Regions from separate parts of the Streptomyces sp. NPDC044044 genome, predicted to be linked through region 2. Evidence: riboswitches for the same ligand, from Rfam matches in the RefSeq annotation. Region 2 holds a riboswitch; the other holds the start of a gene.

Region 1 (14,762 bases), on a different contig from region 2:
CTCGGAGGCGTTCCAGCTGCTCGGCGTGTGCACACTGCCCTGGTCGGAACCGCTGGGCCGGGCGGTGGTGGACGCACTGAACATCGCTCGTGACGCCGGGAGTTACCCCTGGAGCTTCAGCGGGGTGATGGGCCTGGCGGAGCGCTGCCTCGACCCTGCGGAGGCGGTCCGCCTCGACGTACTGACCGCGGTACCGGACGAGCCGGAGGACGCATCCCCCGGCGCGGGCGGCTACTGGTCGGAGGCCTTCCAGCGCCTGGTCAGTACGTTGCGTCTACGCGCGGCGATGCGGGCGGAGCTGGGCGCGGAGCCGGGAGGACCGGGCGCGGCGCCGGAAGAAGCGGGGGTGCCGTCATGTCGGGAAACGTAGGCAAATCCGCTACTGAGCCGGGGCGGCCGATGTCTCCCACCGAAGCCCCGGAGCCGGGACGGCCTACGTCCCTCACTCTCAGCAAAGGCCCAGAGCCGGGGCGACCGACGCCCCTCACTCTCACCAAGGCCCCAGGGCCGGGGCGACCGACCACCCTCACCGAAGCCCCAGAGCCAGCGCGACCGACACCCCTCACCAAAGCCCCAGCCACGGCTTCACAACAGCCGAACAGCTCCCCCCTGAACCAGAGGCCGCCGGACGCCTTCGCCCCGGGGCGAAAGCAGTCGGCCGCTCCCGGCGCAGCCCGAGGCCACCGAGGCGCCCTCACCCCGGAGCAGGAAAGGCCGGACGACGCCCCCGCCGCAGAGCGGTTGCCGTCAGGCGCCCGCAGGCTGGCGGACGTTCGCCCGGACCCAGTCCACGATCGAAGCCGTAGTCGCCCCAGGAGTGAAGATCTCCGCGACACCCTTCTCCTTGAGCGGCGCGATGTCCGCCTCGGGGATGATGCCGCCGCCGAAGACCTTGATGTCCTCCGCATCGCGCTCCTTCAGGAGCTCGATCACGCGCGCGAAGAGCGTGTTGTGGGCGCCGGAGAGGATGGACAGGCCGATCGCGTCGGCGTCCTCCTGGATCGCGGTGTCCACCACCTGCTCGGGCGTCTGATGCAGGCCGGTGTAGATGACCTCCATACCCGCGTCACGCAGTGCCCTCGCGATCACCTTGGCTCCGCGATCATGACCGTCGAGACCCGGCTTCGCCACCACCACGCGGATCGGACCGGCTGCCACACCCATCACTGCCTCCATGTACCGATATCCATCTGTCCAAGCACTGGCACCCCGTGCCGCACCGGCCGGGGAAGTGAACGAACGTTATCTCCAGCATCTCGCACCCGGCAGTTTCACGGTGGAGAGCGAGGGGGAAATCACACGATGGGACACGTTCGCTGCGCGCCACTCCCGTATCCAGCGGCATACGGACCGTTGCCGGGACGGCGCAAGGGGAGCCGCAACGAGGTCGCCGTGCCACCGCGCCGTCAGCTGCGCGCCGTGGTGATGCGGCGCGTCGGCGATCGCGCCGGTATTCGGCGCGCCACATGCGCCGACCACGTACCGTCGTACGACCTCTGTCACGCCTCCCCACTACGGGCACACGGGGGACAGAGCCGTCCTCCCGCGTGCCGACCGGGAGGTCGACCATGACCGTCACCAGGGTCTTGCCCTTTCGCCCGCCCTGCCTCCAGTTGCCCGCCAGACTCGCGGGACTCTCCCTGGCCCTGCTGAAGGCGACCGCACTCGAGGTGGCGATCCTCGCCGGCCACCTCCTCCTGTACCCCTCGGGCATCGTCCAGGAACGCAGGGTCGCCGCCGAGCTGCCGCCGCCCGACGCCCCCCGACTCCCCGCGGAGCGCCGCCCCCCGGTCGTCCTCCTGCACGGCTTCATCGACAACCGCTCGGTCTTCGTCCTGCTGCGCCGCTCCCTGGCCCAGCACGCCGGCCAGCACGTGGAGTCCCTGAACTACTCCCCCCTCACCTGCGACATCCGCACCGCCGCCGAGCTGCTCGGCCGCCATATAGAGGAGATCTGTGAGCGCACGGGCCACCATCAGGTAGACATCGTCGGACACAGCCTCGGCGGCCTGATCGCCCGCTATTACGCACAGCGCCTCGGCGGCGACGAACGCGTCCGCACGCTGGTCACCCTCGGTACCCCACACGAGGGAACGCGGGTCGTGCCGCTGGCCGACGCGCACCCGATCGTGCGCCAGATGCGCCCCGGATCGGACGTGATCGAGGAGCTGCGCGAGCCCGCGCCGGGCTGCCGGACCCGTTTCGTGAGCTTCTGGAGCGACCTGGACCAGCTGATGGCCCCCCTCGAGACGGCCTGCGTCAACCATCCCGACCTGATCGCCCAGAACGTACGTGTCTCCGGTATCGGTCATCTCGCCCTGCCCGTGCACCCCGCGGTCGCCGCCGGAATCCGCCAGGCCCTCGATCTGCCTGCTTCGGGGACCCCCGCGACGGGTGCCGGTGCCGAGAAGGGACTGACCGTGGCCTGAGGAGCAGCTCCCGCGCGCCTCGACGCGGGAAATTTGTCGAACGGAACTCGAACGCAGGGCCAAAGCTGTGCCCGCAGTCCGCCGAAAGGCGGCCGAATGCCCGTTTCCTGAGAGCGTGAAACCTGCCGAAGATTGTCGCGCCCGCATACCGCCGGGTACAGTCGCCGCACTGCTCTGCCCCTGCTGCCGAGGCGAAAGAGAAGTTGGTGAACGACCGTCACCCGTCGGGGAGCTCGACACCCCCGGCCTCGGCACCCGCCGACTATGCGCCCTACGCGGCGTATGACCCGCAGAGCACCCAGCATGGCGCCTACGCCGGGTACGACGGCTACTCCACGGGGAGCTTCGACACCTCAGGCGGCTATGCGACGGCCGGTCCCGACACCGGAAGCTTCGCGTCCGACCCGCTCTTCGGCGACATGCCCGGCGGTCAGTACGACACCGGCCAGTGGTCCACCACGGGGACGCAGCAGACGCTGAACTACGACCCTTACGCCGCCCAGCACCAGGCCGCGTACGACACCAGTGGTTACGAGACCGGCAGCTACGACACCAGCATGTGGTCGACCGGCGGCTATCAGCACCTCTCCGCCGACATCCCCGCGCAGCCGGGCCCCGACGCCACCGGCCAGTGGGACACCACCGCCTGGAACCAGCCGCAGCACGAGCAGCAGCACCAGCCGCAGCAGACCGGCCAGTGGGAGACCCAGGCCTTCGACACCGGCGCGTACGACGCGACCGCGTGGAACTCCGGCGGCCAGGACATGACCTACGGGGCCACGGAGACGCTCGATGCGTACGGCGCCCCCGAGCCGCAAGAAGCCCACGGAGCACACGGGGCACACGGGGCACACGGAACGTACGAGGCCCAGGACACGCCCGGGGCGCCCGACACGTACGAGGCACCCGAACCGTACGAGCATTCGCCTTACGACACCGGGTCCTACGCCTCCGGATCCCACGCCCCCGAGGCCTACGCACAACCGGCCCCCGCCGAGCACGAGTTCACCCCCGACGAGGCTCCCGCCGATTCACTCGGTCCGGTCGAGCCGAGCCGCCACGGCTCCGTCGGCGACGACGAACCGCCGGTCATGGACCGCTCGCACGGCTCCCGCTCACGGACCCGCCGCCGCTCCCCCGCCAAGCGCTCCGCACTCTTCACCGTCGCCGTGCCCTCCGCCTGCGTGATGGGCGTCGCGGGTATCGCCGCCGCCTCCGTGGGCGACTTCGGCGGCGGGGACGAGAAGGAGGCACAGGCGGCATCGGCCCCGGACCCCACGTCGGTCCAGCCTTCAGCCGCCAACAACAAGCTCGACACGCAGCTGGCGAACCTGTCCGCGGACGCCGGTGACTTCGCCGACCGCGCGAGCCGCACCCAGGAGCGCATCGACCTCAAGGCGGAGAAGGTCGCCGCCGAGAAGAAGGCCGCCGAGGAAGCCGCGCGCAAGGAGCGTCTGCGCCCCAAGTTCGCGCTGCCGGTCAAGCAGCACGGCCTGAGCGCGTACTACGGCCAGGCCGGCATCAACTGGATGTCCGCGCACTCCGGAATCGACTTCCCGGTGTCGTACGGCACCGAGGTGCTCGCCGCCACCGACGGCACCGTCTCCACCAAGTGGAACAGCGCCTACGGCAACATGGCGATCGTGACCGCCAAGGACGGCACGGAGACGTGGTACTGCCACCTCTCCACGCACAAGGTCTCCAGCGGCCCCGTCAAGGCGGGCGACCCCATCGCCTTCTCCGGTAACTCCGGCAACTCCACGGGACCGCACCTGCACTTCGAGGTGCGCCCCGGCGGCGGCTCGGCGATCGACCCGCTGCCGTGGCTGCGCAGCCACGGCCTCGACCCGACGTAGTTCAAGGCACCGCCCGCGGCGACCCGGCGTAGTCCAAGGCACCGCCCGCGGCGACCTGGCGTAACTCAGGCCGCCGCTCCCGGCGTTACAGCTTCTCCACCGGCGCGTACCGCAGCAGCAGCCGCTTCGGCTTGGGCTCTCCGAAGTCCACCGTCGCCTCCGCGTTCGCGCCCGTGCCCTTCACCCCGACCACGGTCCCGAGGCCGAACTGGTCGTGCGTGACCCTGTCCCCGATCGCGAGCGCGACCACCGGCTTCTCCGTGGCACGGCGCGTGGCGAAGCCCTGCGCTCCCCCGGTGCGCGAGCGCGACGACGACAAGGAGGAGGCGATTCCGGCCGCGGGCCCGGAGGATGCCGGTGCGCCGACCGAACCCTTCCGCTTCCAGTCCAGGTGGGCCTCCGGGATCTCCTCCAGGAAGCGCGACGGCGGGTTGTACGAAGGCTGTCCCCAGGCGCTGCGCATCGAGGACCGCGTCAGATAGAGCCGCTCACGCGCGCGCGTGATGCCCACGTACGCGAGGCGGCGCTCCTCCTCCAGCTCCTTGACCTGGCCGAGTGAGCGCATGTGCGGGAAGACGCCGTCCTCCATGCCGGTCAGGAAGACGACCGGGAACTCGAGGCCCTTGGCGGTGTGCAGGGTCATCAGCGTGATGACTCCGGAGCCGTCGTCCTCCTCGTCGGGGATCTGGTCCGAGTCGGCGACGAGCGCGACCCGCTCCAGGAACTTGGAGAGCGTGCCCGACACGCCTGTGCCCGCGCCCGCGTCGTCCCCGCCTCCTTCCGCGTCCCCTTCGCCTTGTCCTTCTCCTTGTCCTTCGCCGCCTTCACCGGATTGCGCGGCTTCGCTGGATTGGGCGGCTTCGCCGTTGTCGTGCTCGAACTCCAGGGCCACGGCGGCGAGTTCCTGGAGGTTCTCGATGCGGGTCTCGTCCTGCGGGTCGGTCGAGGCCTGCAACTCGGCGAGATACCCGGTCCGTTCGAGCACGGCCTCCAGGACGACGGCGGGGCCCGCGCCGGACTCGACGATGGTCCGCAGCTCCTCCATCAGCACGTTGAACCGCTTGACGGCGTTCGCCGAGCGCGCGGCCATTCCGTACGCCTCGTCGACACGCTTCAGGGCCTGCGGGAAGGAGATCTTCTCGCGCTGCGAGAGCGCGTCGATCATCGCCTCCGCGCGGTCGCCGATGCCCCTCTTGGGTACGTTGAGAATGCGCCGCAGGGGGACGGAGTCCTCGGGGTTGGCGAGCACGCGCAGATACGCGAGGACGTCCCGGACCTCCTTGCGCTCGTAGAAGCGGACGCCGCCGACGACCTTGTACGGCAGGCCGACGCGGATGAAGATCTCTTCGAAGACACGGGACTGCGCGTTCGTCCGGTAGAAGATCGCGACGTCGCCCGCCTTCGCGTCGCCCGCGTCGGTGAGCCGGTCGATCTCGTCGGCGACGAACTGCGCCTCGTCGTGCTCGGTGTCGGCCACATAGCCGGTGATGCCCGCGCCCGCGCCCGCGTTGGTCCACAGGTTCTTGGGGCGGCGGCTTTCGTTGCGCTCGATGACGGCGTTGGCGGCGGTCAGGATCGTCTGCGTGGAGCGGTAGTTCTGCTCCAGGAGGATCGTCGTCGCGTTCGGGTAGTCCTCCTCGAACTGGAGGATGTTGCGGATCGTGGCGCCGCGGAAGGCGTAGATCGACTGGTCCGCGTCACCCACGACGCACAGCTCGGCGGGGTCGTCACCCTCGCCCCCGGAGGGGCCCACCAGCTCGCGCACCAGGGCGTACTGGGCGTGGTTCGTGTCCTGGTACTCGTCGACCATCACGTGCCGGAAGCGGCGGCGGTAGTGCTCGGCGACGTCCGGGAACGCGCGGAACATGTTGACCGTCGTCATGATCAGGTCGTCGAAGTCGAGGGCGTTCGCCTCGCGCAGGCGCGACTGGTACATCGCGTACGCCTGGGCGAGGGTCCGCTCGAAGCCGTCGGCGGCCTGACCGGCGAAGGTCTCCTCGTCGATCAGCTCGTTCTTCAGGTTCGAGATCTTGGCACTGAAGGACTTCGGCGGGAACTTCTTCGGGTCGATGTCCAGGTCGCGGCAGACCAGTGCCATCAGGCGCTTGGAGTCGGCGGCGTCGTAGATCGAGAAGGATGAGGTGAAGCCGATCGTCTTCGACTCGCGGCGCAGTATCCGCACGCACGCGCTGTGGAAGGTCGACACCCACATCGCGTTGGCCCGCGGCCCGACGAGCTGCTCGACGCGCTCCTTCATCTCGCCCGCGGCCTTGTTCGTGAACGTGATCGCCAGGATCTGCCCCGGGTGCACGTGCCGCTCGGCCAGGAGATACGCGATGCGGTGCGTGAGGACCCGGGTCTTGCCCGAGCCCGCGCCCGCGACGATGAGCAGCGGGGTGTCCGCGTGCACGACGGCCGCGCGCTGGTTCTCGTTCAGTCCGTCGAGCAGGGCCGCCGGGTCGAGCACGGGGCGCGGGGCACCTCCGCGATAGTGCGCGTCCCGGGGCGCGGGCGCGTCGAACTTCCCGTCGAACAGATCATCCGGAATGGATTCCGGGGCACTGTCCTCGGGCGGCGGCGGGTGCTCTTCCTCCGAAGCCCGCGAGGGCTTGAGGTCCGCCAGGAAGCTGTCATCAAAGAGGCTGCTCATCGCCTCCCGAGTCTAGGCGGCCCCACTGACAACCCGCCCCGGGTTCCGGCCACGTCACTGCACCTACGCCCCGAGCGCGGACGGTCACGCTCCGCCATGGCACGGCGTGCCCGCGTCAAGAGCTTCGTAAAGTAACGAAAATGTATCGGGCATATCGAACATCAACCTTCACACGGACCACACGAGTTGGCTAGCGTGCTCCGCAGGCCGCTCGTACTCCCACCGGCGAACCCCGCCGGGAACGGGTGGCCTCCGCCGAGTTCGATCTCCTCGGAGCCGGGGACCCACGATGAACTTGGGGTGAATCGGTCCCGTACGAAGTACGGGACTGTAGGGCAACCTTCCGGAACCATCCGCCCGAACCCGACAGCTAACCCGGTAGGCGGTCTACGGAAGGAGTCGCCTCCCTTGGCGTCGCACCGCAAGCCGCGGACCCGCATTGCCGGCCTACGCGCCACTCCCGCCCTCGGCATCACGACGGCGGCCCTCACCTCCGTGGCCCTCCTGTCACAGAGCGCGCAAGCCGCACCGTCCGCGCCGCAGAAGCCCAGCCTCGAAGAGGTCCAGAAAAAGGTCGACGACCTCTACCACCAGGCGGGCGTGGCCACGCAGAAGTACAACTCGGCCAAGGAGCGCACCGACAAGCAGCGCAAGAAGGTCGACACCCTTCTCGACGACGTGGCCAAGCGCGCCGACAAGCTGAACGAGGCCCGCCAGGAGCTGGGCGCGTTCGCCGCCGCCCAGTACCGCACCGGCGCCGTCTCCGAGACCGCCACAATGATGCTCGCCGACGACCCGCAGGGGTACTTCGACCAGAATCACCTGTCGGACCGGCTGACCGCGCGCCAGAAGAAGGCGGTCGACGACTACCAGACCGAGCAGGCCTCGGCGACGAAGCAGCGCGCCAAGGCCACCAAGAGCCTGGAGACGCTGAGCGACTCGCGGGACGACCTCAGGACGAGCAAGCAGACCGTCCAGAAGAAGCTGGGCCAGGCGCGCACGATGCTCTCGGAGCTGACCGCCGAGGAGAAGGCGCGGCTCGCGGCGATCGAGAAGAAGAAGGAAGAAGAGGCCAAGCGCAAGGCCGCCGAGCTGGCCCGCAAGCAGGAGGCCGAGGCGGAGGCCAAGCGCAAGGCGGCGGAAGAGGCCGCGGCGAAGGAGCGCGAGGAGAACAAGGAGACCCCGGACTCCGGCACCGGCACCGGCTCCGGCACGGGTTCCGGCTCCGGCTCCGGCTCCGGCGACACGGACAGCGGTTACGCGACGAAGGCCGCGAAGGTCATCAACTTCGCGGAGGCGCAGATCGGCAAGCCGTACGTGTGGGGCGCCACCGGCCCCGACTCCTACGACTGCTCCGGGCTCACCCAGGACGCGTGGAAGGCCGCGGGGATCTCCCTGCCGCGTACTACGTGGGACCAGGTGAAGGTCGGCACGACCGTGAAGACCGCCGACGCAAAGCCGGGTGACCTGGTCTTCTTCTACGACGACATCAGCCACGTAGGGATCTACATCGGCGACGGCAAGATGATCCACGCCCCGAAGCCGGGCGCGAACGTCCGCGTCGAGTCGATCTACTACATGCCGATCCACAGCGTGGTGCGGCCCGCGTAACCGTCATTCGAGACGCCGCAAGACGCCACACACGAGAAAACGGCCCTCCACGCGCGCGTGGAGGGCCGTTTTCCGTGCTTCTGCGGGTCGGCTCAGGTCCACAGCACCGCGATGAAGATGTTCGCGACGGTCAGCAGCCCGACGGCGCCGAACATCCCCTTGTCCACCTTCTCCTCATCCCGTTTCACATAGACGAGCGCGAGGATCACGATCAGCACGGCCATCTTGATGCCGATCTTGACGTTGTTGACCGGGTTGTCGTCCGCCTGGTTGAGGCCCACCAGGATGACGCCCGTGACGAGCATCGTCAGCGCGCCGTGCAGCATCGCCGGGTTGAAGCGGGCCGTGCCCTGGCCCATCTGCTTCATCTGAGTGAGGAAGCCGCCCAGGAGGGAGGCGATGCCGATGATGTGCAGGCCGACGAAGAGATGGGTGAGAACGTCCATGGTTCCGGAGCCTAGCCGGGGCCTTATCACCACTCCGTAGCCAGGTGGGCCACAAGCGCCGCATCGGTCACACGCATACGCGAAGGACGTGCGGTCTGACGAATGACGCAGTCACATACGGTCACCTTCCATAACACTTCCGTCAGTTGCACGCATTCCGTCACCAACCCGTGACGCCCAGGTTTAGCGTCCTTCGTCAGGTGCCCGGCTCCCCACCGCCGCCCGGACCAGGGGCGGCAGTCGGACACCACCGCCGAGAATCCGGCGGCGGTCCGCTCCCCCTGTGCGGGCCGCCGCCGGAACCTTAAGGAGCCCCCTTCGTGGCAGCGCACCGCAAGCCCAAACAGCGCTCGCTCAGTGGCCATACGGCCCGCACCGCCGCCACCATCGCCCTCGCCGGGGCCGCAACAGCCACCGCCTTCGACGGAACGGGACACGCCGACCCGCGGCTCAGCCCGGCCGAGGTGAAGTCCAAGGTCGACGCGCTCTACCGCGAGGCGGAGATCGCCACCGAGAAGTACAACGGCGCCAAGGAGAAGGCCGAGAGCGCCGAGAAGTCGCTGGGCGAGCTGCGCGACGAGGCGGCCCGCAAGACGCAGAAGCTCAACTCGGCGCGCGAGGGCCTCGGTTCGATCGCCGCGGCGCAGTACCGCAGCGGCGGCATCGACCCGGCCGTCCAGCTCGCGCTCTCCTCCGACCCCGACCAGTACCTCGAGCGCGCCGCGCTCGCCGACCGGGCGGACAGCCGCCAGGCCGCGGCCGTCACCGGCGTGCGGAAGCAGCTGCAGGGGATCGACCAGCTGCACACCGAGGCCGACGACACCCTCGCGCACCTCAAGTCGCGCCAGGCGGAGCTGAAGAAGCACAAGAAGACGGTCAACGGAAAGCTGGACACGGCCAAGCGGCTCCTGTCGCAGCTCACCGGCGACCAGCGCGCGAAGCTCACGGGCGAGGACAGGGCGTCCCGCACGGAGGCCCGCGACGGCGCCTCGGGCGGTACAGCCAAGGCTCCCAACTCCCGTGCCGCAGCGGCCGTCGCGTACGCGCACAAGGCGCTCGGCAGCCCGTACGTGTGGGGAGCCACCGGCCCCGACGCGTTCGACTGCTCCGGGCTCACCCAGGCCGCCTACCGGTCGGCGGGGGTCGACCTGCCGCGCACGACGTACGCGCAGATCGCCGCGGGCGAGCGGATCCCGCGCTCCCAACTCCAGCCCGGCGACCTGGTCTTCTTCTACCAGGGCATCAGCCACGTCGGCCTCTACGTGGGCAACGGCCAGATGATCCACGCCCCGAACCCGAGCGCACCAGTACGCCTCGCGCCGATCAGCCAGATGCCCTTCGCGGGGGCGGCGCGGGTGGCGTGATGGGTCACGCGGGTGCGGTGGAGGACCGCACTGGTGCAGTGGAGGACCGCACTGGTGCGGTGAAGGGCCGCGCGGGCGGGTTGAAGAGCCGCGCGGGCCCGCAGGTACTGTCAGGGGCATGCCCCGCCGTACGCTGCCGCCGCCCCCGCCGCCTGCCTATCTGCGCACCTGGCCGGACCGGAACGCGCTCCTGCACGACCGCGGCATGGCGCTCGATGAACTGCGCAGGCGGAGCCTGGGGCTGCACCGGATCCTGCTGCTCTGGCTGTTCGGGCTCGGCTGCGTCATCGGCTGGGCGCTTCTGACGGTGCCGCTCGAGATGATCGAGGACCACGATCCGACGGCCATCGTCATGGGCCCGCTCTGCGCGGTCCTCGGCCTCGGGGCCATCGCCCCCTGCGTGTTCGGCGTGGTCGTCGGCATTCGCAACGACCGCAAGGCCCGCGAACTCACCGACAGCTGGCTTGCGCTGGACAGCCACCCGGCATCGGACTCCGCCCTCCGCTCCCCCGGCCTCAGCCTCTGCTGGCTCCTCTCGTCCCTCCTCGTGTGCGCGCTCGGCCTGTGGGCGTCCTTCGCGGCCGCCGCCTACGCCGAGCCGGGACGGGACTCGTACGGCGACGTCGTACTCGGCATGGGCACGGGCCTCATCCTGTGGCTGACGGGCCTCATCGGCGCCACCAAGGCAGTGGGCCACTACCGCTGGGCGATACGGAAGTTGGGCCCGGTGACGAACAACGCGCACCGCTGAGCCAGGGCCCGGCCGCCGGCGCACCACTGAGCCGGGACCGGCCCGACCGTCAGACCAGCCGACGCGCCGTCGCCCACCGCGTCAGCTCGTGCCGGTTGGACAGCTGGAGCTTCCTCAGCACCGCCGACACATGCGACTCGACCGTCTTCACGGAGATGAAGAGTTGCTTGGCGATCTCCTTGTACGCATACCCCCGCGCGATGAGCCGCAGCACCTCGCGCTCGCGCTGCGTGAGGCGGTCCAGGTCCTCGTCCACCGGGGGCGCGTCGGTCGACGCGAAGGCGTCGAGGACGAACCCGGCGAGGCGAGGCGAGAACACCGCGTCGCCGTCCTGCACGCGGAAGATGGAGTCGACCAGGTCGGTACCGGTGATGGTCTTGGTGACATAGCCGCGGGCACCGCCACGGATGACTCCGATGACGTCCTCGGCGGCGTCCGAGACGGACAGCGCGAGGAACCGCACGGGGCGCTCGGCATCGGACATCAACGGCGCGCAGCGGCGCAGCACTTCGACCCCGCCGCCGCCCGGGAGGTGCACGTCGAGGAGCACGACCTCGGGGCGCGTCGTGGTGATGACCGTGACCGCCTGGTCGACGTCCGCGGCCTCGCCGACGACCTCGACACCAGTGATCGTGGTCCTGCCGATCTCCGCCTGGACGCCTGTACGGAACATCCGGTGGTCGTCGACGAGGACGACGCGCGCGCGGCGGCTCTCCTGGTCACCGCCGACGGCAGCACCGGCTGAATCTGCCGCGTCGGCCGCGTCGGCGGGCTGAGCCGATCCGGTCGCCCCGGCCTCGACCGCCGTGTCCGGTTCGGCCGCGGACGGCTCGGCCGCCCCCTCTGATCCACCCCTGGGCCCCACGGGCTCACTCGCGTCGCTCATGTCGTCGCCGTCCTCTCCATCTCCAGCTCGACTTCCGTGCCGCCCCCCGGCACCGCGCGCAGCCGCGCCGTGCCGCCGTTGCGCTGCATACGGCCGATGATCGATTCTCGTACGCCCATGCGGTCGTCCGGCACGGAATCCAGATCGAAGCCGGGGCCACGGTCGCGGACGGAGACGAACACCGTCTCCCCCTCGACTTCGGCGAAGACCTGCACCGCACCGCCCTCGCCACCGTACTTGGCGGCGTTCACCATTGCTTCCCGCGCGGCCTGCATCTGCGCGGTCAGCCGGTCGTCGAGCGGGCAGTCGCCGACTATGACGACCTCGATGGGCACTCCGTGCTTGTCCTCCACCTCCGCGGCATTGCGCCGGACCGCTTCGGCGAGGGTGTCGGGCTCGTCCGCCTCGTCCTTGCCCGTGCCCTCCGGTTTGTAGAGCCATTGGCGCAGGTCTCGCTCCTGGGCGCGGGCCAGGCGGCGCACCTCTGAGGCGTTCTCGGCGTTGCGCTGGATCAGGGTCAGGGTGTGCAGGACCGAGTCGTGCACATGGGCGGCGACCTCCGCCCGCTCCTGCGCGCGGATCCTCATCAGCCGCTCCTCGGAGAGGTCCTGCATCATGCGCACGAGATAGGGGCCGGCGAGCAGCGCGACGCCGACGAGGACGGCGAGCGCGGCCTGCAGCACGGAGCTGAGGTGCGAGGTGGAGCCCTGCAGCACGACGATGCCGCTGACACCGGCGCCGACGAGCAGCACTCCGGCCCCCGCGCGGGCGATGGTCAGGGTGCGCCTGCGGCGGCCGACGGCCATCCAGCGGGCCCGGCGGGCGTTGTCGGCCTGCCGCCAGACGAGCGCGACACCGGCGGCGACGAGCAGCGTCGGGAAGATATAGGCCTTGGTCGAGCTGCCCAGATCCACATTGCCGACGAAGACCATGGCGACGACGACCATCGCGAGCAGCGCGACGAGCTGGCCCTTGTCCGGCTTGCGGGCCACGAGTCTGCGGCGTCCGTCAGGTGCCGTCTCGGTGGTCACGGCGGAAGGCGGCCGCTGGGCGTCGACCCCGCCGACGCCCAGCGGCACGAAGAACCAGAACGCCGCGTACAGCAGCGCGCCCAACCCGTCCGCCATGGACAGGCCGACGAAGATCAGCCGCACCCAGACGACGGGCAGACCGAGGTGACCGGCGAGGCCGCGCGCGACCCCGCCGAGCCAACGGCCGTCACCGCTGCGGTAGAGCTTTCGCAGCGGCCGCTCGTCTTCGATGGATACTGCTGCGGCTTCCGGCATGTCTCCGATATTCACACGCGTACGCGGGCGCGGGCATCAGGGTTGACCCCCGAGACGTCCCTGATCTCCGCCCCGGACGCAGGGGTGCGGAGGCCGGGGCAGGGGCGTGTCAGGGGCGATCTCAGGGTTCGGCCAGGGTTGTCCCGACTGCCGCGGTGGCCTCCGGCCCGTCACCATGGACACATGACAGACGAGCAGCCCGCCGGGACGGGCCCGCAGGCCGCGCCGCGCGATCCTCTCACCGCCACGGCGCAGAAGCCGGGCGGGCCGATGGTCGTGCGGGCCTTCCGCCGCGACCGCCGGCACAAGAAGCTGGGCGGCGTGTGCGCGGGTCTCGGGCAGCACTGCGACATGGATCCGGTGATCTTCCGGATCGGGCTCGCGCTCCTCTCCGTCACCAGCGGGCTCGGTCTTGTCTTTTACGGCTTCGTGTGGCTTTTCGTCCCCTTCGAGGACGAGGAGGAGAACGAGGCGCGCAGGCTCCTCTCCGGCCGTGTGGACGGCCAGGCCCTGACGGCCGTGCTCTTCGCGCTCGTCGGCTGCGGCGTCTTCCTCTCCTTGCTGAACAACGGCGGGGCGCTCACCTTCGCGGCCGTCCTCGCCCTGCTCCTCGCGGGCGCGGGGTACTGGTCGCAGCAGCGCGGCACGACCGACCCCGATCCGGTGGCGGCCCAGGCCGTGGCGGACGCCCCGCCCGAGGCGAAGGCGCCTCCGGTGGCCGGTGCGCCTTCGTGGTGGCGGGATCCGATCGTCAAGGACGGCACGCACGACGGGATCTCGGGCTATTTCTGGGGGCCCGAGGGAGTGGCCGTCCAGTATCAGCCGGACCCCCCGCACGGGCGGATACGTCCGCGGGAGCCCGCGGTGGCGCCCCGGCCCAAGCAGCGCGGTCCGCGCTGGATCGGCGGCTTCGTCTTTCTGGGAGCGCTGCTCGCGGGCGGTCTGGGCACCGGCCTCACGTGGGAGGAGCAGCCGCTCGGCACCAGCCTGCAGACCGGCCTCGCCCTCGCCCTGGCCGTGTTCGGCATCGGTATCGCTCTCAGCGCCTTCCTCGGGCGCACCGGCGTGGGCTCGATCGTGCTCGCGGTGATCACGGCGGGGCTGCTCGCGGGCTCGGCCGCACTGCCCAAAGACATCAGCACCACCTGGGCGGAGACGGAGTGGAAACCGGCCGCGGCGGAACAGGTCGAGCCTCGGTATGAACTGGGGACTGGCCTCGGCACGCTCGACCTGACCCGGGCCGGTCCAGGCAAGGGCGAGACGCTGAGCACCAGTGCCGAGGTGGGGGCCGGGCAGATGAAGGTGATCGTGCCGAAGAACAGCACGGTGGAGCTGGACGTGGAAGTGGGCATCGGCGACATCCAGTTGCCGGAGGACCGCAAGGGGGACGTGGACATCGCTCCGGGCAAGGAGAAGACGGTGACGCTGAACCCGCCTGCGGGAAGCAAGGACGGCGGCACGCTGGAGCTGCACGTCGAGGTGG
Region 2 (14,762 bases):
CGCCATGCCGTGGTACGCGCGGTGCATGTACCAGGCCAGACGGCCCTTGAGCTTGATCTTCACCTTGCCCATGACGATCATCGCGACGCCCTTGTGCAGGCCCAGACCGGCGACCGCACCCTTGTTGGCGTGGCTGTACTCCTTCTGCGGGAAGCCCCGCATGCCGGAGATCACGTTGTCGCCGAGAACCTTGGCCTGACGCAGCGCGTGCTGGGCGTTCGGCGGGCACCAGGCGTTCTCGTTGCCCGCCTTGCGGCCGACCATGTCCGGCACCTGGGCGTTGTCGCCCGCGGCCCAGATGTAGTCGGTGCCCTGGACCTGGAGGGTCGTCTGGGTGTCCACGTGGCCACGCGGGCCGAGCGGCAGACCGAAGCGGGCGAGCGCCGGGTTCGGCTTCACACCGGCGGTCCACACGATGGTGCTGGAGTCGACCTCGAGGCCGTTGTTGAGCACCACGTGGCCGTCCACGCAGGAGTCCATGCCGGTCTTGAGGTAGACCTCGACACCGCGGCCCTCGAGGTGCTCCTTGCCGTACTGGCCGAGCTTCGGGCCGACCTCGGGGAGGATCTTGTCCGCGACGTCGACGAGCACGAAGCGCATGTCCTCGCGCTTCACGTTGTTGTAGTACTTGGCCGCGTCGCGTGCCATGTCCTCGACCTCACCGATGGTCTCCGCACCCGCGAAGCCACCGCCGACGAAGACGAAGGTCAGCGCCTTGCGGCGGACGTCTTCGTCCGTCGTGGAGTCAGCCTTGTCCAGCTGCTCCAGGACGTGGTTGCGCAGGCCGATGGCCTCCTCGATGCCCTTCATGCCGATGCCCTGCTCGGCGAGGCCGGGGATCGGGAAGGTGCGGGAGACCGCGCCCATCGCGATGACCAGGTAGTCGAAAGGCAGCTCGTACGCCTCGCCCACGAGGGGGGCGATCGTCGCGACCTTGCGGTCCTGATCGATGGTGGTGACCCGGCCGGTCAGAACTTCCGCCTTGGGCAGCACGCGTCGCAGCGGGACGACGACGTGCCGAGGCGAAATGCTGCCGGCTGCGGCTTCGGGGAGGAAGGGCTGGTAGGTCATGTACGACCGGGGGTCGACGACCGTGACGGTCGCCTCTCCGTAGCGCATCTTCTTGAGGATGCGCCGAGCTGCGTACAGGCCTACGTACCCACCGCCTACTACGAGGATCCTGGGACGCTCCGTGGTGCTCATGCCATCGAGTATCCACCTGCCCGACGGGGGTCGCTCGTGCGCCCCTTCACAAGCATGGGTAGGCCCTCTGCTACACTTCGCCGCCCACGTGACGCAGGCCATAGAGCCCCAGGGGAACCACGGGATACCCCGAGACGTTGTGCACCCCTTGTGAGCTGCCGCTCTGGCCCTCCGGACCCAGTGGACCACTCGCCCGGCCCACGCCCCGGACACACTCACGAACCTTCACCATCGTGGGTCGCGAGGCCCTCTGGGGTCACTTTTAGGGGTCCGGAAGCCCTGAACATCGTCCAACCGAGCCGATTTCCTTGTGAAGAACTTCACGAAGTTTCCCGACGACATGTCGCCGCCGGGCCCTTCCAGCCCCTCATCGGCCGCTCAGACGCTACAGGACGCGCTCAGGCGATCGACCAGCCGATGCCGTCGAGGATGTCGTGCTCGCTGACGACGACCTCCCGGGCCCCGGTCCGATCCATGATCGACAGGAGGACGAGGGCGCCCGAGACGATGACGTCCACGCGCCCCGGATGCATCACCGGGTTCGCTGCGCGCTCGTCGTGCGTGGCCCGGCTCAGGTGTCCCACGATCTCGCTGACCCGCTCGTACGGGACACGGGAGTGGTGGATCGCCGCGGAGTCGTACGCGTCGAGGCCGAGCGCGATGGCGGACACGGTGGTCACCGAGCCCGCGAGGCCCACCAGGGTCCGCGCCTCGCGGATCGGCACCGTCTCCTCCGCGAGGTCGAGCGCGGCCTCGATGTCGGCGCGTACGGCGGCCAGTTCGGCGGGCGCGGGCGGGTCGGTGCGGATGTGCCGCTCCGTGAGGCGCACGCAGCCGATGTCGACGGAGCGGGCGGCACGGACGTGGTCCTCGCCGACGACGAACTCCGTGGAGCCGCCGCCGATGTCCACGACGAGGTAGGGCTTGGCGAGGTGGTCGCTTCCCGCCAGCTCCTTCGTCGCGCCCGTGAAGGAGAACTCGGCCTCCTGGTCACCGCTGATGACCTCCGGCTCGACGCCGAGGATGTCCAGGACGCCGCGTACGAACTCGTCGCGGTTCTCGGCGTCGCGGGATGCGGAGGTCGCCACGAAGCGCAGGCGCTCCGCGCCGTGGGCCTTGATGACCTCGGCGTACTCGCGGCAGGCCGCGAAGGTGCGCTCCAGGGCCTCCGGAGCCAGACGGCCCGTCTTGTCGACGCCTTGCCCGAGCCGGACGATAGTCATCCTGCGGTCCAGGTCGATCAGTTCGCCGGTCTGCGGGTCCGCGTCCGCCACGAGCAGGCGGATCGAGTTCGTGCCGCAGTCGATGGCTGCCACGCGGGTCATGCGCGCTCCCCTGCCGCGGGCTCACCCTCCGGAAGGGACACGCAGGCCCCCTTGCGCCACCACTCCGGGAGCATCGCGATCGCCTCGTCGCCCAGGGGGTTCACGCCGGGGCCCGCGGCCAGCGAGTGGCCGACCAGGACGTGCAGGCACTTCACGCGGTCCGGCATGCCGCCCGCGCTCGGGAAGCCCTCAAGGACGTCGATCGCGTCGCGGCGCGCGATGTAGTCCTCGTGCGCGGCGCGGTAGGCCGCGGCCAGCTCGGGGTCCGTCTTCAGGCGCTCCGACATCTCCTTCATGACGCCGTTGGCCTCAAGGGTGCCGATCGCGGAAGCGGCCCGCGGGCACGTCAGGTAGTACGTCGTCGGGAACGGCGTCCCGTCCGGAAGGCGCGGCGCTGTCTCGACGACGTCCGGCTGCCCGCACGGGCAGCGGTGGGCGATGGCCCGCAGGCCGCGCGGCGGACGGCCGAGCTGCTGCTTGAAGGCCTCGACGTCGGCGTCGGTGGGCTCGGTGCGCGGGGTGGTCGGCGGGGGCGTTTCCATGCCTGTCTTTCGATCGGTTCCGTAGAAGTTCTGTGGGGCTCGGACTCGGACGTCAGAGATTTGGACGGCTCAGTCGTCGTCCGGTGAGTCGTCGTCCGGGCGGTCGGCCTTGTCGACGCCGTCCCAGACGTTCGAGTACCAGGGCCTGGCGGCCGCCCCCTGGTCGGTGTGCTGCTTCTTCGCCGCCTCGGGGTCGACCACCGTGAAGCCGGTCTCGCCCGGCATCACGTAGTGCAGCCGGTCCCGGACGCGCTGCTCCGCGTACTCGTCGTCCCGCCAGCGGGCCTTCTCGTCCCGCAGCTTCTCGACGTTCTCGCGGCGCTCGGCCTGCTCCTTGCGCTGATCGGCGATCTCCGCGCGCTGGGAGACGTACTGCCTTATCGGGTAGGCGAGCGCGACGACCAGCGAGCAGAGCACGAGCGCCAGGAGCGCGGCGCGTCCCGTGAGCCGGGAGCGGCGGGCCTGACGCTTGGTCTGGGAGCGGTAGACGCGCTCCGCGGTCTGTTCGCCGAGCAGCCGCAGCCTGGTCGCGGTGGAGAACCGGTCCCGGTCCTTCACGGCCATGTCCCCGCCTCCCGTTCACACGCGCGTACGTCCCCGCACACGGTACGGGACCGAGTACGGGGACGTACGTAACTACAGCGTGGCTACGGCTCAGCCCTTGAAGCGCGGGAAGGCGCTGCGACCGGCGTAGACGGCCGCGTCGTCGAGGATCTCCTCGATGCGGAGCAGCTGGTTGTACTTGGCGACACGCTCGGAGCGGGCCGGGGCGCCGGTCTTGATCTGGCCGCAGTTGGTGGCGACGGCGAGGTCGGCGATGGTGACGTCCTCGGTCTCACCGGAGCGGTGCGACATCATGCACTTGAAGCCGCTGCGCTGGGCCATCTCGACCGCGTCGAGCGTCTCGGTCAGCGAACCGATCTGGTTGACCTTCACCAGAAGGGCGTTGGCCGACTTCTCCTCGATGCCACGGGCCAGGCGCTCCGGGTTGGTGACGAACAGGTCGTCACCCACGAGCTGGACCTTCTCGCCGAGCTTCTCGGTGATGACGTTCCAGCCGGCCCAGTCGTCCTCGAACAGCGGGTCCTCGATGGAGACGAGCGGGTACGAGGCGACGAGCTCCTCGTAGTACTCGGTCATCTCGGCGGCCGAGCGGGACTTGCCCTCGAACTCGTACTTGCCGTCCTTGTAGAACTCGGACGCGGCGACGTCGAGCGCGAGCGCGACCTGCTCGCCGGGGACGTAACCGGCCTGCTTGATGGCCTCGAGGATGAGGTCGAGCGCGGCGCGGTTGGAGTCCAGGTTCGGGGCGAAGCCGCCCTCGTCGCCCAGGCCGGTGGAGAGGCCCTTGTCCTTCAGGACCTTCTTCAGCGTGTGGTAGACCTCGGTGCCCCAGCGCAGGGCCTCGGAGAACGACTCGGCGCCGATCGGCGCGATCATGAACTCCTGGATGTCGACGTTCGAGTCGGCGTGCGACCCGCCGTTCAGGATGTTCATCATCGGAACGGGCAGCAGGTGCGCGTTCGGGCCGCCGAGGTAGCGGAAGAGCGGGAGGTCGGAGGCCTCCGACGCGGCGTGCGCGACGGCGAGCGAGACGCCGAGGATGGCGTTGGCGCCGAGCGAGCCCTTGTTGTCGGTGGCGTCGAGGTCGAACATCGCCTGGTCGATCAGGCGCTGCTCGGTCGCGTCGTACCCGACGAGCTCCGGGCCGATCTGCTCGATGACGGCGAGGACGGCCTTCTCCACGCCCTTGCCCTGGTAACGGTTGGGGTCACCGTCACGGAGTTCGATGGCCTCGAAAGCACCGGTGGAAGCACCGGACGGAACGGCGGCACGACCCGTGCTGCCGTCGTCGAGGCCGACCTCGACCTCGACCGTGGGGTTGCCTCGGGAGTCCAGGATTTCCCGGGCTACGACGACGTCGATGGACGGCACGAGCATCTCCTTCTGGGATGTGACGCGGGTACGCGGGGCGTTGGCCTCGCGGACACGAGCCTAACCGGCTCCCGGGCAACAGCCAGCCGAGCGACCGTCCTGTGGACAAACCGAGAGCAAAAAGTTTCCGAACGGAACAAAGCGGTGCGGACAAAAAGAACCCCGCCCCGGTGCGTACGGGGGATACGCGCACCGGGACGGGGTGGACCCGTGCCCCGAAGGGGCGCGGGGAACTGCGCGAGCAACGACGACGCGCCTGCAGAGAAGCAAGCCCCGCGAGGCGCCCCGCCAGAACTAGCTGAGGTGCAGCTGCTGGCCCGGGTAGATCATGTCGGCGTTGTCGATGATGTCGCCGTTGAGCTTGTACACCTTGTGCCAGCCGCCCTTGACGTCCTTCGCCTCGGCGATCTTGGAGAGGGTGTCACCCTTCTTGACCTTGTACTCGCCGTCGCCCTTCTTGACCGTCTTGCCGGTCGGGGTCTCGACGGTCTTCTTGGACTCGGTCTTCGGGGCCGGGGCCTCGGCCTTCGGAGCGGCCTGCTGCGGCTGCTCGGTCTGGGTGCTGGGCTGGCTCTTCGGCTGCTCCTGGGTCTGCTGCGGGGCGCTCTCCTGCGCACCGCCACCCTCGTTGGACGCACCCGAGAGGCCGACGCCGCAGCTCGGCCAGGCACCCTTGCCCTGGCCCGCGAGGACCTTCTCGCCTATCTCGATCTGCTGGGCCTTGGAGGCCTTGTCGGCGGTGGGCGCGTACTTCGTGCCGCCGTACGCGGCCCAGGTGGAGGACGAGAACTGCAGTCCGCCCGTGTAGCCGTTGCCGGTGTTGATGGACCAGTTGCCGCCGGACTCGCACTGGGCGACGGCGTCCCACTCGGAGTTGGTCGCGGCGGAGGCCGAGCCGGCCGCCATCAGCGGGGCGGCGACCGCTACACCGGTGACGCCGGCGAGCGTGGCGACACGGGTGGCCTTGGACGGGCGGCGGTGCTTGCCCTTGCTGGAAAACAGCATGAGTGATCCCCTCACCGACGCCTGCGAGGTGAGCTGTCGGGTTCGGGCCGATGAAGTTGCCCGGCCGCGCTTCCTGAGCGCGGCTTAACCCCTAGCCGTTCCCGTCCGTCTCTCCGCATCGCTCTCGCGATGCTGAACGGCCGGGCCCGGCGGAAACCTTGGTTCCCCCGCTCCTGCCTACGGCGCTTGCGCGACGACTGTTCCCGAACGGCCGTTGGCAGGACTCGGCGTACCGACCGGCGGGGCCCGCTGTGGCGAGCGGTCACGACCGTAGACATGCGATCGGCCGAAACTCAAAGACGATCAGGGCTTCTGAGACCCATCTCTCACTTGCGCCAATTGGGACATCAAGCGCAAAGCGACTCGCCAACTACCCCTACTTTTCGCCCAAATCGAGGCTCTGACCGGGAAGGATGAGATCGGGGTCGGAGCCGACCGACTTCTCGTTCTCCTCGTACAGCTCGGCCCACCCGCCCTTCACGTCGAGGTCGTCCGCGATGCCCCAGAGGCTGTCTCCGGACCGGACCGTGTACGTCCCGTCGGAGCCGTCCTTCTGACGCTCGTCGCCACGGGACGCGTGCCGGCCCGAACCCTCGCGAGCGGTGCCGTCGGAGGCCTTGTCGTCCGCGCTGCCGCCGCGGTGACGGCCTTCGCCCCCACCGGCCGGGGACGTGGGGGCGGGCGAAGCCTCGTCGTTCTGCCCGGACTTGCCCGAGTCGCCGGACTCATCCGTCTCACCCGACTTGCCCGGCTCACCCGACTCGTCGTGATTCTTGTCTCGCGCCTCGTCGTCGGCGCCGGGCTTCTCGGAAGGCTTCTCCGAGGGCTTGTCCGAAGACTTGGCGCTGTCCGAGGAGTCGGCCGACTCGCTCGGCGACGCACTCGACTCGCCCGACTCGCCCGACTCACCGTCACCGGGCTCGGTCGACTCCGACGGCTCGTCCGACGGCACCGTGGTGATCGGGGCGCCGGGGTCGACGTCGGCGGCGGCGCCGTCCTGGGTGAGACCGGCGATCGGCGCGCAGCTGGGCCAGGCGCTGGTCCCCTGGTCGTCGAGGACCTTCTCGGCGACGGAGATCTGCTGCGAACGGCTGGCCTGATCGGCGCTCGGCGCGAAGTCGAGGCCGCCGTAGTCCTCCCAGACCTGCTGCGAGAACTGGAGCCCTCCGTAGTAGCCGTTGCCGGCGTCCGCGCTCCAGGAGCCGCCGCTCTCGCACTCCGCGAGCTTGTCCCACGTGGCGGTGTCCGCCGCGCTCGCACTGGTGGCGCCGAGCAGCGGGATGGCGATGGCCGATCCTGCGACTCCTGCCGCGACGATCAGGGCCGGGGCCTGGCGGGGGCGTCGGTGACGACCATTGCCGGAGAGCATGCGGTTGCCTTTCGCGTGACTGGAGCGACGACTGCGACACGGGATGCCGAGTCGTCGGTGAACGTAGCGGCAGTCGAACGCTTGTCACAAGTCGATGCAGCGGAGATCACGTGAAAGTCACAGTCTTGACGGTCCGTCAGCTAAACGTCGTTTCCGGGGTCGAATCTTTGCTCTGCTGTGCGGGTGTGAACTCCACGGGCAGCGTGCGGAGTCCGCGCATGATGAGCCCGCCGCGCCATCTCAAATCACCAGGTTCCGCCGCGAGTCGCAGGTCAGGGAGGCGCCGCAGAAGAGTCGCGAGGGCGGCCTGCCCTTCGAGCCGGGCGAGCGGTGCGCCGAGACAGTAATGAATGCCATGGCCGTAGCCGAGGTGTTGGTTGTCGCGGCGGGAGAGGTCGAGCGTGTCCGGCCGGTCGAAGCGTTCGGGGTCACGATCGGCGGCGGCGAGGACGACGAGGACGGGGTCGCCTGCGGCGATCTCCTCGCCTCCGATGGTCAGCGGCTCGGTGGCGAACCGCCACGTGGCGAGTTCGACGGGACCGTCGAAGCGGAGGAGTTCCTCAAGGCCGGTCTCCAGGAGGCCGGTGTCGCCGTCCCTGAGGGAGTTCTGGAGCCGCTCACGCTGCTCGGGGTGGGTGAGGAGGGCGTAGGTGCCGTTGCCGATGAGATTGACGGTGGTCTCGAACCCGGCGAAGAGAAGGATGAAGGCCATCGCGGCGGCCTCGTTCTCGGTGAGGTGCTCGCCGTGGTCCGAGGCGCGGATGAGTCCGGAGATGAGGTCGTCTCCGGGTTCGAGGCGCTTGCGGTGGATCAGCTCGGCGAGGTAACCGCGCATCTTCTTCACGGACCGGGCGACCCCGCCCCTGGGCCCTCCGCCGTGGCGGATCATCATCCCCGCCCAGTCACGGAAGTCGTCCTGGTCCTCGCGGGGCACGCCGAGCAGGTCGCAGATCGCGTAGATGGGGAGCGGGAAGGCGAAGTCGTGGATGAGGTCGGCTTCCCCCTTCTCCGCGAACTGGTCGATGAGCCGGTCGGTCAACTCCTGCACGCGGGGCGCGAATTCGGCGATACGGCGGGGCGTGAAGGCCTTGGAGACGAGGCGGCGCAGGCGGGTGTGGTCCGGCGGGTCGATGTTGAGCAGGTGCGTCATCAGGTTCGCGCTGCGTTCGCCCGGGATGCCGGTCTTGCTCTTCGCGTGCGCGGGCTCGCCGTGATGGGCGGGGTTCTTGCTGAGCCGCTGGTCGGCGAGCGCCTGCTTGGCGTCGACGTACCGGGTGACCAGCCAGGCCTCCACGCCACTGGGCAGCCGGGTCTTGCGCACGGGGGCGTGCTCGCGGAGCCAGGCGTAGGCGGGGTAGGGGTCGGTGGCGAACTCCCACGAGAAGAGTTCTGGCCCCTGGGCCTCGGGCGGGGTGGCCCCTGCGGGGTCTGGCCCCTGGGCCTCGGGCGGGGTTGCCCCCGCGGGGCAGGCTGTGGGGGGTCCCTCTGCGGGGGTGGGCGGCTGGTCTTGCATGGGTTGACCGTATCCGGGGTCGGCGGGCTTCTTCCCCCGGGCCCGGACGGCATCAGGCCGCTCCGAAGCCTTGCGTGCCCTCATCACCGGCTCCGCCGAGTTCGTCCTCAAACGCCGGACGGGCTGAAATACCTGAAGCCCCCGGCTAAGCCCCAGAGCCCTCCGCCGCCAGCACCGCATCCCGATAAGCCCGCGCCGCGCCCCGCAGCGCCGCCTCCGGGTCGGTCCCCTCTGTCTCCGCGCGCAGGGCCAGCGCGAGGAGTTCGTAGCCGATTCCCTCACCCGCGGGCAGGGGCACCTCAAGGCCCGCCGTCCGTACCCGGGAAGCCAGCTTTGCCGCCAGGGCCAGGCTCGGTTGGCCCAGGGGGATTCCCTCTGTCAGGGAGGAGCGCTGCTTCTCCTCCGCCTTGGTGCGCAGCCAGTGCGCCTTCACGTCCTCGGGAGTGTCCGCCGAGTCGTCGCCGAAGACGTGCGGGTGGCGGTGGATCAGCTTCTCGACGATCGTGCCCGCCACGTCGTCCACGGAGAAGGGGGACTCCTCGTCGTCCTCGGCGATCCGCGCGTGGAAGACCACCTGGAGCAGGACGTCGCCCAGCTCCTCACGGAGCTCCTCCCTGTCGCCCTCCTCGATCGCCTCGACCAGTTCGTACGCCTCCTCGATCGCGTACTTCGCCAGGCCCTTGTGCGTCTGCTGCGATGACCAGGGGCACTCGCCCCGGATCTGGTCCATGACCTGGACCAGGTCAAGGAGCCGCGCGCCCGGCAGGTCGTACGAAGCGGGGAGCAGTTCCAGGTCCGGCATCGACACGCGGCCCGAGCCCGCGAGCCTCGCCAGGCCGTCCGTCAGGGCGCGGTCGCCCTCGGCCGTGGCGATGACCAGGACCGTGCGGTCGCCCGCGCACGCCGCCACCAGTTCCTGGGCCGTGGGCGACGCCTGGTCCACGCGCACACCGGCCTCGCGCAGATACGGCAGCTGGGGGTGCGTGGCGTCGGCGCACAGGACTTCGTCGGCCCCGTGCAGGGCCTGCCACGCGGGCCAGGAGAGCAGGCCGGGGGCCACCCGGTGGCTGGTGGTGAGGAGGATGACGCGGCCGGGGGCGTCGGCCGGGGGCGTGGTTTCGTTCACCCGTCGAACGTAACCCACAGCGCTGACAGCCCTCTCCCTGCTCCTGTTCGGGCTCCCCTACGCCTGCTTGGGCTGCGCGGCGCCGTCCCCGGACACCTCACGCACCCACGGCGTCTTCGAGTCCGCGCGCTTGCTCTTGTCCACGTCCCACGTGCCGTACCGCGGGTTCAGGTCGACGTCCAGCTTCTTGGAGGCCTTGGAGAGTGCCTTCCAGAAGATGGCCTGGCCCTCCGGGGCGTTCATGTCCGCGCCGAGGACCTTCGCCAGCTTCTGGGCCTCGATCTCCGTACGGAGGCTGTCCTCCAGGCGGGAGGGGGCGACGCTGTACTGCTGCAGCCAGCCCTGTTCGAGGGCCTTCTTGCCGCCCGCCTGCTGTTCGAGGCCCGCTCTCATCGTCTGGATGTCGCGGCGCGACACCTCGACCCCCGCGTCCGTCGCGGCCTGGTGGAGGACCTTGTCCAGGACCATCGTGTGCAGCGTGCTGCGGGTGAGGCCGCCGGTCTTGGCGATGGCCTGCTCGTACTGCTGCTCGTCCGGGATCGCGGCGCGCTGCGCGTCCCGCACCTCGTTCACCCGGCCCTCGAGCTGCGAGACCGTGATCCGGTCGTTCCCCACGACGGCCGCGGCGCCCGGGTGGGCTTCGGCGCCGCAGGCGGTCAGGAGGGGGGCCGCGGCGATCGCGGCGGCGGAGAGGGTGAGCGCGGTGCGACGGCGGCGGTGCAAGTGAGCCTCCCGGTCGAGAGATTGTGCGGCGGTGCACAAAGTCTTGCGGTGATCGATGTTAGGCAGTGGCCGGTCTCTCGGCCACCCATTCGACCAACGATTCGGGTGGAGTTGGGGCACCCTTGGCCCTCACTAACCGCGCACTTGTCCTAGCCACTGCAACGTACGCCGGATCTCGGCCGGGAACGGGTGCCCCACGCCGTGCATCCGCTCGGCGTCCATGAGCAGCCGCGCCAGCGTGTCGTGCGCCGCCGCGCGGTCGCCGAGCGCGAGGAGCAAGTGGCCGATGCGGCGGCGGATTTCGAGGGGGCGTTCGCGGTCGTCGGAGGCGTAGCGGTTTTCGTAGTACGGCAGGAGTGCTCGGTACTCCGCGAGGGCCGCCGCCGGTTCGCCGAGCTGTTCCAGGCACTGCGCGGCCTCGTAGCGGAACTGGAGGGAGTGCGGGTCGGCCTGGCCGGACTCGGCCGCGCGCTCGTCGGCGAGGCGGCGCAGTTCGGGCAGGGCGCGGCGGTACTGGCCGTCGTCCATGAGCGTCGCCGCGTACTGCTTGCGCAGGGAGCGGACCACCGGGGAGTGCTCGCCGTGCTTGGCGGCGGCCGCGGGCAGGATCGAGCCGAGGATGTCCACGGCCTGGGTGATGCGGCCCTCGCCCAGGAGCCGCTTGACCTCGTCGACCGCGCGGACGACGTCCGTCTGGCTGCCGGGGCCGCCGGGCACCTGGCCCTTGTCGGGCCTGTCCGGCTGGATGGCGGGGGTCGGCGCCGGTGTCGCCGCGCGGTCGGGCCACGGCGCGTGCGGGCGCAGGAAGGGGCGGGTGGGGTCGAGCGGGCCGCCGGTGGGGATGCCGCGCGCGGGGAGGAGAGGGGCCAGTTCCTCGTAGACCTCCTGGGCGCTCGCGTGCCGGTGCTGGGGGTCCTTGGCGAGGAGCCTGAGCACCAGGGCTTCGAGGGCCTCGGGGACCTCGGCGCGCAGGCGGCGGACCGGGAGCGGCGGTTCGTAGAGGTGGCGGTGCAGGACGCCGAGCGCGGTGGAGCCGGAGAACGGCACGTCTCCGCTGAGGAGTTCGTGGAGGAGGACACCCAGGGCGTAGAGGTCGGTGTACGGGCCTACCGCGCCGCCCATCGCCTGCTCGGGCGCCATGTAGGCGGGGCTGCCGATGGGTGAACCGGTGTGCGTGAGGCGGGTGGTGTCGGTGTCCATGACCGAGGCGATGCCCAGGTCGAGGATGGAGACCGTGCCGTCCTGCTTGACCATCACGTTCCGCGGCTTGAGGTCGCGGTGCACGATCGGCACGGCGTGCACCGCGGAGAGCACGGCGCACAGCTGCGCGGCGATCGCGACGGCCCACTGCCAGGGGTAGGGGTCGTGCTCGGCGAGGTGGTCGCCGAGGTCCGCCCCGTCGACGTACTGCATGACGAGGTAGAGGTCCTCGCCCTCCGTGCCCGCGTCGTGGACGGTGACGAGGCCCGGGTGGTCGACCTGTGCGGTGACGCGGCACTCGCGCACGAAGCGGCGGCGCAGCTCCTCGGCCTCGGCGCCCGCGACCCGGTCGGGGCGCAGGAGCTTGACCGCGACGCGGCGGTCGAGGCGCTGATCGTACGCCGTCCAGACCTGGCCCATGCCGCCCTGGCCGATGAGCGTGGAGAGTTCGTAGCGCCCGGCGACCACACGGCCGCCCGTCCCCGGTGACACGGTCAGTTGCCGCCTTCCTGCTTGCGCAGGTAGTCACTGAGCTCGTCGAGCTCTGCCTGTACTTGGTGGATGCGGGCCGGTGCGGGGCGCGTGGGCGGGGGCGGCGTCTGCTGGACGGGCGGCTGGTGCAGCTGCGTGGGCTGGAGGTGGACGGGGGCGGGTCCCTGCTGCTGGGGATAGCCGTAGGTGGGCTGCGGACCTGCGTAGCCCGTGTACTGCGGCTGCCGGAAGCGGCTGAAGTGCCGTATGTCCGCGAACAGGTAGTAGGCGATGGCCGCCACCAGCGTGCTCAGGAGGACCACCATGCCCGCGTTGCCGGGCCCCTGGAACTCGTCCTCGCCCGGGTCGATGCCGACGAGCACGAGCGCCGTCACGTCGAGCGCGGTCACGAGCCCGAACAGGACCCAGTCGTACGACTTGCGCGTCACGATCGCGAGCCGCAGCATCGGCGCCCAGGCGAGCAGGCCGCACGTCACGACGGCGAGCACCACGAACATCACGCGCAGCGTCACATGCGTGCCGCCGGAGGTCGGCGGCGGTTGCTGCGGCGCGTAGCCGTGGCCGTGCATGGCTGCTCCTGGTGCCTGATGCGGCCGCGCGTTCGCCTGGGGGGAACGCGCGGCCGAGGGTCGACATACGAACGAGTGCGGATTCGAGCGTATAGGCCGACAAGGAGAAGCGGTCCCGGGTTGTACCGAACCGTTGCCGTACTGGTCACGTCCTGATCGCGGCCCCCGGTGGAACCCGGTCGTGTCACTCCGGCGGAAGCGTGCCGTCCGTCAGTCCGTCGTGCAGTCCGCGCACCAACTGCTCGCCCAGCCTGCCCGCGAGACGCAGCGTGTCCTCGAAGGCGGCGAGCGCGCGGAACCGCTCTCCGTAGCCGCGCTGTCCCTCCAGGGGCAGCCGCGGCAGACGGATGCGGCGGACGTCGAGCCGGGCGGCGGTGGACGCGTAGCTGCTCGCCTGGCGGTTGTTGGCGGTGCCGCGCAGGAACCCGGCGAGGAACCACGGGTCCAGGGCGGCCGGATCGGGGCGCAGGAGGGTGAGTCCCCGGCCGAGCGCGGCGCCCGCCGTGGCCTCGTCGATGACGCGGGCGGCACTTCCGCCGCCGGAGAGCGGGACGACGACGTCGCCGGGCCGGGTCACCACTGAGTCCGCCGTTTCGCCGACGGCACTCTCCTGGGGCGCGGCCGACTCCTGCAGCGGGTCGACCGAGCCGGAGGGCGCCGTTCCGGCCAGCACGTCGTGCTCGGTGAGGAGTCGTGTGACGCCGGGCGCCGCGGCGCCGGACACCGGAGCCGTCCGCAGCGACAGCGCACCCGCGCGGGCGAGTTCACCCACCGTGGTCACCGGCCAGTGGGCCGCGTCGCCCTCCTTGATGAGCGGCGGCACGAGGTCGGCCGTCCGGCGCACGGCGTCCCCGAGCCGTTCACGCACGGCCGCGAGCTCCGCCGCCCCGCCGCCCGTGGCCGGTGGCGGAAGGCGTCTGGCCGGGGCCAGGTCGACCTCGTCGTCGAGGAGTTCGAGCACCGGCACGCAGCGCGCGAGCCCCGGCTGTCCGTCGGCCGTGCCGTGCCGGTCGAAGCGCCGCCAGACATCCACCACGGCGTCCTGCACGGGGCGCCACGCCTGCCGGTCCCTGCCGTCGGCCGCGGCGAGCCCCGCCGTCTCGACCAGGAGCAGCTCGGGCGAGGCCTGCGCGCCGGGCACCGGCCTCTTCAGGACCCATACGTGCAGCGGGATGTTGTACGGGGGCGCGGCGCCCGCGGGCAGCGCGATCACGGCACGCAGGGCGCCGCGGCGCAGCAGATCGGCACGGACCCGGCGCCCCGAGCGGCGGGACGCGGCGGCCGGCGGCATCAGCAGAACGGCGGTGCCGCCGTCCCTGAGCCGGGCCAGCGCGTGCTGGACCCAGGCGAGTTCGGACTCCGTACGGGCCGGGAAGCCGTACTCCCAGCGGGGGTCGTAGGCGAGTTCGTCGTGCCCCCAGTTGCGTTCATTGAACGGCGGGTGGCAGAGCACGGCGTCGGCCCGCGTCTCCCCGAAGGCATCCGCGCGCAGGGTGTCGGCGGCGGCGGCGCGCACGGTGGCGTCGGAGTGCAGGGCCAGGCGAAGGGCCGTGAGGGCGGCGAGTTCGGGGGCGCTGTCCTGGCCGTGGAGGCGCTGGTCGGGGCGCGGGGTGACGGCGCGCAGCAGGGCGCCGGTGCCGCAGGCCGGGTCGAGCACGGTCGGCGCGGGCCCGGCGAGCGCGGCCATCAGGTCGGCGGGTCCTGCCGGAGTGAGCGTGTACTGCCGGGGGTTGGCGTCGATGTGCCGACCGATCAGGAAC

The links. A riboswitch is a leader RNA that binds a small molecule or an ion and turns the genes downstream of it on or off. The one in region 2 is predicted to bind cyclic di-AMP.
Region 1: it holds a riboswitch for cyclic di-AMP, as region 2 does, so the genes downstream of both, AC07AG_RS11595 (C40 family peptidase) here and AC07AG_RS22025 (transglycosylase family protein) in region 2, are expected to answer to the same signal.

What each region holds. Positions count from the first base shown of each region.
Region 1 covers NZ_JBWKFG010000003.1:137,040-151,801, reverse strand. Annotated here, with positions in the region: gene AC07AG_RS11620 (DUF5691 domain-containing protein) at 1-370, shown strand, start outside; gene AC07AG_RS11615 (coenzyme B12-dependent isobutyryl CoA mutase small subunit) at 748-1,164, opposite strand; gene AC07AG_RS11610 (lipase family alpha/beta hydrolase) at 1,569-2,429, shown strand; gene AC07AG_RS11605 (M23 family metallopeptidase) at 2,636-4,285, shown strand; gene AC07AG_RS11600 (ATP-dependent DNA helicase) at 4,371-6,935, opposite strand; cyclic di-AMP (ydaO/yuaA leader) riboswitch at 7,179-7,335, shown strand; gene AC07AG_RS11595 (C40 family peptidase) at 7,344-8,546, shown strand; gene AC07AG_RS11590 (hypothetical protein) at 8,639-8,992, opposite strand; gene AC07AG_RS11585 (C40 family peptidase) at 9,313-10,356, shown strand; gene AC07AG_RS11580 (hypothetical protein) at 10,475-11,107, shown strand; gene AC07AG_RS11575 (LuxR C-terminal-related transcriptional regulator) at 11,157-11,993, opposite strand; gene AC07AG_RS11570 (ATP-binding protein) at 11,990-13,279, opposite strand; gene AC07AG_RS11565 (PspC domain-containing protein) at 13,463-14,762, shown strand, end outside.
Region 2 covers NZ_JBWKFG010000005.1:600,986-615,747, reverse strand. Annotated here, with positions in the region: gene AC07AG_RS22050 (NAD(P)/FAD-dependent oxidoreductase) at 1-1,203, opposite strand, end outside; gene AC07AG_RS22045 (Ppx/GppA phosphatase family protein) at 1,602-2,528, opposite strand; gene AC07AG_RS22040 (DUF501 domain-containing protein) at 2,525-3,070, opposite strand; gene AC07AG_RS22035 (FtsB family cell division protein) at 3,140-3,634, opposite strand; gene eno (phosphopyruvate hydratase) at 3,725-5,011, opposite strand; gene AC07AG_RS22025 (transglycosylase family protein) at 5,300-6,010, opposite strand; cyclic di-AMP (ydaO/yuaA leader) riboswitch at 6,014-6,205, opposite strand; gene AC07AG_RS22020 (transglycosylase family protein) at 6,387-7,379, opposite strand; gene AC07AG_RS22015 (cytochrome P450 family protein) at 7,516-8,892, opposite strand; gene AC07AG_RS22010 (nucleoside triphosphate pyrophosphohydrolase) at 9,038-10,018, opposite strand; gene AC07AG_RS22005 (SurA N-terminal domain-containing protein) at 10,076-10,741, opposite strand; gene AC07AG_RS22000 (protein kinase domain-containing protein) at 10,874-12,409, opposite strand; gene AC07AG_RS21995 (hypothetical protein) at 12,436-13,002, opposite strand; gene AC07AG_RS21990 (N-6 DNA methylase) at 13,187-14,762, opposite strand, start outside.